DNA from 2 places in the Parabacteroides chongii genome. Region 1 is predicted to be linked to the other one. Evidence: riboswitches for the same ligand, from Rfam matches in the RefSeq annotation. Region 1 holds a riboswitch; the other holds the start of a gene.
What was found. A riboswitch is a leader RNA that binds a small molecule or an ion and turns the genes downstream of it on or off. The one in region 1 is predicted to bind cobalamin.

Region 1 (3,438 bases):
ACCGTCTTTAGGATTATACCGATCTCCGTTTTTATTTAGATAGACCGTGTTGTCGGTATAAATCGTATTGTTCGGTTTAAAGAACGAGCCGACAGATGCATAAAGGGACAAATCCGGTATAGGAAGATAAACGGCACCTACACGATAGGAAAATGCATTGTTGCGAATGGATGAGTATTTATCATCCGGGACAGATTCCCAATCCATTGTTCCTTCAATAAGCGGAATAGAGGAGACCGAACGATACCGATAAATATCATAGCGGCCTGATAACATAACCTTGAAGTTCTCAAGTATGTCGGCGATATCGGATAGATAAATACCGTGGCTTTTTCTGTCTGAGATTGACACTTTAGACAGGTTGGCTCCGATAAAACCTCCGGAATAGGGATTGTGGACAGGGATTAGGGATTTGTATCCGGGACCATAAATATCCTTGTCTCTGGTCCAACCGTAAGAAGGGCGATGCAGGTAATTATAAGAATAGCCTATATTATAATTGTTTTTTATCGAACCGATTTCGAATTTGCCCAGCAGATCCAATTGATTGGAATAACCGTAGGTCACATGATTGAAACGCAATGGTCCTGAGTTGGTGACGGTATCTAAATTAATGTAGACCTTTTTATCGTTTTTCATGTAATAATGATTATAGATAGGATCGTTACTTTCCAGATAAGAAAGACCTTCCGTGCAGAAATAGTCGATATTGTCATATCGGAAAGAGGCCACATCACGTAGTTTTATGTTGTCATTAAATATGTGTTCGTATCGTAAAGTGATATCCTGCGACCTGTTTTTCAGAAAGTCGGATTCGTTATTATAGCGGGCAGACCTGTCCAGTCCCGGCAGGCTTTCAAATTTATTCAGGTACAATTTACCGGACAGGTCGTATATGTCATTTGCCATGAGTTTGGGCAGTCCTGCATCGGTGTCATATTTATCTTTCGAGAAATTGTAGGTCAATTGAAGATTATCTTTTTCTGTCAGTTGTGCTTCGGTTGTAAAATAGGCGGAGAAGCGTTCGACCCCGTTGTCACGCCATCCGTCCGAGTTGGAGTAGTTCACTGATGCATAGTAGGTGAGCGGTCCAACCAGCTTGCCGGACATGCCAAAGTAAGCATTTTTCTCGTTGAATGACCCTACGCCGACTTTTGCTTTGACATGCGTATCTCTTGTCGGTTGTTTGCGTGTGACATTCAGAACCCCGCCTACAACAGACTGACCGAATAAAACAGAAGCCGGACCTCTCAGTAACTCCATACTTTCGATATTCGATAAGTCATGTATCGGCATGGAGGTGATGAATGAACGTTGGTCGGGGACACCGTCTATGGTCATCAACTGGTGAGAGAAACCACGGATATGAACGACCTGGAAACCTCCGTATAACGTTTGTGTCTTTACAGAAGGCATGAAGCGCGTAGCATTGACAATATCGGTGATTTCTCGTGCTTCCAGAAAGTCGGCATTGACTTTTAAAGTGTTTAAAGGAACAAATTTGACAGGAACAGGAATAGGGAGGATGGAACTTTTATTGATTTTTTTGGAAATGATGTGTACATCACTAAGTACAAAAGTTGTATCCTCTTCCGCTATTTTCTTCTGGGCTGCAAGTTCATTCGTGCCCGACAAAATAATCCCGCACACAGTGAGCAGGAACAATAAAGATTGTTTCATGAATAATTAATGAATTAAGTGTATTGAATATAAAATATTCTTTTTCAATAACTTCTCCAAACCCCGGGAGAAATTGGTTATCACTAATTTGGCAGGTTTCCTGACTAACTCAGAAAGCAACCTTCCCATCTTGAAAAGACAGTGGTATGAGGAACTTTCCTTTTTATGAGTTTCACAGTAGCGGGTACTGTTCCGGATTTTAACCGGATTCCCTTTTATAGAATCGTTGAAAACGATTCTATCACCAAAACGATTGCAAATATATGAAAATGGTTTAAATAACTCTAAGATTTTAGCATTTTATACTCAAAAATAAAATGAGATATCCCAGTGTGATAGTTCTAGCTAGGTTTATTTTTTCAGGTTACTGTATTTTCTTGGATATCCTAAGAGTATCGCCAATAGTGCTCCGAATCCTAATAAGTACGGATAATACAAGTATTGCATAACCTCGATGGGGGAGACGTTGCCCAGTCCGGAAGCCATCAGTAATTGTGCTCCGTAGGGGATAATTCCCTGTATGAAGCAAGAGAAGATATCCAGGATACTTGCGCTACGACGCGGATCGACTTTGAAACGGTCTGCTATGTCTTTAGCTATCGGTCCGGCCATGATCAGGGCGATCGTATTGTTTGCCGTACACAGATTGGCAAAGCTGACCAATGCGGCAATGCTTAATTCTGCACCTTTCGAAGAGCGGATATGTGAAGTCAGTTTGAGGATGATCCAGTCGATGCCGCCATTGTAACGAATCATTTCCAGCATGCCACCAGCCAATAGGGTCACAATGATCAGTTCTCCCATATTGGTTATACCGAGACCCATCGATGCCGTCCAGCCCCATATATCGAAGCTGCCGGTCAGCAGTCCGACAACACCCGATAGCAGTATACCGATGAATAATACCAGCATAACATTTACTCCACAAATGGCTGCAACTAGAACGACCAGATAAGGGACCACTTTTACCCATTCGATTGTTCCTGCAGTATAACTACTGTCTATGCCGCTTCCTACTATTACATATATAATACCTGTCAGGATCGCGATGGGGAGGGCGATACGGATATTCACTTTGAATTTATCGTTCATGTTGCATCCCTGTGTACGGGTAGCCACAATAGTCGTGTCGGAGATGAAAGACAAATTATCGCCGAACATGGCACCGCTCACGACAACTCCCAACATCAAAGCATCAGGCATCCCTGTCTTTGCGGCAATCCCGACGGCTACCGGTGCCAGGGCTACGATTGTTCCCACAGAGGTTCCGACAGAGATGGATATAAAACAAGCGGCCAGGAAGATACCGGCAGCCAGCAGGTTTCCGGGCAGTATGGACATTGCCAGGTTCACTGTTGCATCTACGGCTCCCATTGCCTTGGCTGTCTGGGCAAAGGCTCCGGCCAATATGAAGATAAGGACCATGAGCATAATGTTGCTGTTGGCCGCTCCGCGACAGAATTGTTCGATGCGATTGGATAGTTTTCCCCCTTTGGACATGGCAATCGCCACTACCGAAGAGATGACGAAGGCAACTGTAATCGGCATTTTGTAGAAATCTCCTGCCAGTATGGAAACAACCAGATAAGTGAACAGGAATACCAGCAAGGGTATCAAAGCCCATGCATTCGGTGCATGATTCAAAGGGGAGTTAGAAGGAGAATCGTAACGCAATACGCACCCCTCCTTTCTTAATATTAGGTTCGTCCAGGTAAGTTAACCGGCGATAATAGTCTATACGAAGAATCTTGAAAATAT
Region 2 (3,438 bases), 2.3 Mb from region 1:
TTTTTGTACCTTTACGGTTTCATACTGTAAAGGTACATTTTTCATGAAACATATAGCAACCTTATTTCTGATTCTACTTATAACTTTACCTGTTTTCGCAACGCCCGACTCCTCTCCTATCAACTGGAAGCTATCCGGACGTTTACTTTTGGATGGCGGTGTCTATATTCATTCGCCTGAAGCATTGCACGCAGGTGCACATATTTCGGATGTACGACTAGCGGCAAAAGTCCGTATCTATTCCTGCTGGTATACCAAGATCGATGTCGGTTTTGCTAACAATAAGGTCACCTTGAAAGATGCCTTTACCGAATACGGGAAAGACGGAAACTACTTTCGTGCCGGCTATATGCTCGGTTATTACAGCATAGACCAATCGACCAGCACGAACGATCTTATCTTCAACACAGCCTCCAACGTATCCGAAACGTTCTACCCGGACCGCCGGATCGGTGTATCCTATACGCGTTCCCTCCCTTCATATTATTTATCTGCAGGCGCATTCTGCGGCGACGGCCTCAGCTTCACCGAAACAACCAAACCCGGTTACAACTTCTCAGGGCGTATCGTATGGCGGCCGATCAATTCGTCCGGACAATTATTTCATATCGGAACCGGTGCCTTATTCAAAGTACCGGACGAAGATACGGAAACACAGGCTCAACAAATCCGGTTAAAAAGTAAAGGTGTCACCTATATCCCTTCCCCGCGGACGTTAGAGCTGACTGTCGGAGAGGCGAGAAACCAGGTCCAGTCTAACGTGGAATGCCTGTTCTTCCGCCATAAATGGCTGCTTCAGACCGAGTTTTTATATACGAATATCCACCGTAAGAACCATAAGCCCTCCTATTCCGCTCATGGCGGCTATATTATGGGAGGTTTCCTGCTGAAAGGCACAAAGTACGCTTACGACACCCTCGATGCCGTACCGGTCATGCCGGAAGAACCCCACTCGATCCTGCTCGCCTGCCGCTATAATTACACCAATCTGAATGACTTCAGCAGCAACATGACAGGAGGAAGCCAGCACGACCTGTCGATCGGCATCAACTACTATTTCAACAAGTACATTTCCTCCCGCCTGAATTACGCACATCTCTGGATGGATAAATACTCGACATTAGGAAAATGCGAAATTAACATGATGCAACTGCGGCTACAGGTCCGGTTCTGATTGATTACTTCCTCCTATTGCAAGGCAAATACGTCTTTTACATCGCAATCCTACATAAAGTTTTAGAAAAGTATCTGCCATCTGTCACCCATCTTTGTAATAATCAGACATCCAGCAGATAAAGGCGTTGCAGATACTTTTTTTATCTGCAACAGAGTCTGTCATCTGTCACAGTAACCCTAACAAACTATCTGTTAAAAGGCAGACAACTACCTGTTAAGTCCCTACAAACTAACACAAAAGTCCCGACCTGCTAAAACCACCCTGTACAGGGTAGCCGACCAGGGTGTAGAGGCTGCCCGCACAGGGTGTACAGGGTAATCCGGCAGGGTGTAGAGGGTAGCAACAAAAGGTAAAGATTTAACACATAGTATCTCCCTGATTAACAATTAAGAGGTACAAGGGCTTCTTTTAATTCATTCTTTGACATACGGAAGGAGTCCGACTGTTTTTACATAATAACCGGCAACTCCCCAAAATATAACGTTTGCATACTTTTATTGCCTAAGTAAGCATAAAGATATTAAATAAAAAACTACTTTTGCGCCCGATTTGGTGATGCCGGTTCATTCTGTACCTGCATAAAAGGGAATTCGGTGACAATCCGAAGCAGTGCCCGCTACTGTAATACCCGTATCCGAAGAAAAGTTTCTTATGCCACTGTTTCGTTTATAAGAAATGGGAAGGTGCTTTTCAGGGTTAAGCCAGGAAACCTGCCAGATCAGACAAATAATCAAGCTTTCCCGGGCCAGGAAAGTGAATTATTAATTCTTATACAAACAATTTCGATGAAAAAGAAATGTTTACTCACAGCTGCTATCAGTTGGATAGTAGTATCTATGTTCGCTCAAACCGCCCTGAAAGGGAAAGTCGTAAACGCTGAAACCAACGAACCTGTCGTAGGAGCCAATATCCGCATAGACCATAGCCTGGCAGGATGCACAACCAATGGTAAAGGAGAATTCAATATCAGCAACCTGCCGGAAGGTGAACATACGCTGAGTGTAACACATGTTAGTTTCCTTCCCCAGAAATATACCGCAGACAGCCAGGATGAAAATATCCTGATCAAGATGAACGAAAGCTATATCAACCTGGGACAAGTCGTTATAACCGGTACGGGAACCCACCGCCGCATGACCAACTCTCCTGTCCCCATACAGGTGATCACAGCCAAAGACCTGGGAAATGCCAACGTAACCAACCTGGAAGATGCCCTGGTCAAACTGACTCCGAATGTAACAACCATGACAAACGGAATGGGAACGACACTGAGCCTGAACGGCATGAACGAAGACTATATGCTACTGCTGGAAAACGGTAAACGCCTGACCGGTGACGACCGTTATACACGTATCAATATCGCCAATATAAAGCGTATCGAAATCCTGAGCGGGGCAGCTTCCGCCCTTTACGGCAGCGATGCAATCGGCGGCGTTATCAATATTATTACAGATGATACCAAGAATGCAGTGAATGTATCCAACTACACCCATTATACCAGTAAAGGACGGTTCAGCGAAAATATAAATGTAGACGTAAATGCCGGTAAATTTTCATCTTATACTTCATACCAGCGTAGGGAAGCGGATAACTGGCAAGTGAATGATCTCGACGAAAACGGTTATAAAACAGGCCGCCCGATGTCTACCGGATTCCTCTCCGACAATATCAGCCAACGTTTTGCTTACAATGCAACCGACCGCTTATCTTTCTACGTACGTGGTAATTACTATGACTATAACACACGCCGACCGGAAACAGCTACGTATTTTAAGAAAGGAAAAAAGAAAGACGAAAACGGCAACCCGATCTATGAAGAGACACAGGCCTATACCTATAACATGGCGCATGAAACCTACACCTATGGTGCCGGTGCCAAATATATGATCAACAAATCCGCTTACATCGATGCCGACTTCTTTGCCGACAATTACACCTCAAAATATGACTATTTCCTCAAAACCGGTGATTTCAAGCGAGGCGATAAAGAAACCCGTAAAGAAACGACTTATTACGATGCAACCGTAAAAGGTATTTTCAAACCTAACACGTGGAATAAAGTATCCACAGGTATCGAGTATATCAATGAAAACTTCAGAAGCCAATCGGATAACATCAGCTTCAAGAGCATGTACACGATTGCACTTTTTGCACAGGATGAAATTACGATACTAAGAAACCTACAGGCAGTCTTGGGCGTGCGCTATCTCTACAATGAGAATTTTAAAAACTATGCCACTCCGAATGTCGCCCTTATGTAC

Region 2: it holds a riboswitch for cobalamin, as region 1 does, so the genes downstream of both, P3L47_RS06780 (TonB-dependent receptor) here and P3L47_RS15110 (TonB-dependent receptor) in region 1, are expected to answer to the same signal.

What each region holds. Positions count from the first base shown of each region.
Region 1 is NZ_CP120849.1:4,047,708-4,051,145, forward strand. It holds gene P3L47_RS15110 (TonB-dependent receptor) at 1-1,680, opposite strand, end outside; cobalamin riboswitch at 1,754-1,944, opposite strand; gene P3L47_RS15115 (Na+/H+ antiporter NhaC family protein) at 2,032-3,354, opposite strand; gene P3L47_RS15120 (DUF5686 and carboxypeptidase-like regulatory domain-containing protein) at 3,332-3,438, opposite strand, start outside.
Region 2 is NZ_CP120849.1:1,791,275-1,794,712, reverse strand. It holds gene P3L47_RS06785 (OprO/OprP family phosphate-selective porin) at 44-1,174, shown strand; cobalamin riboswitch at 1,711-1,909, shown strand; gene P3L47_RS06780 (TonB-dependent receptor) at 1,963-3,438, shown strand, end outside.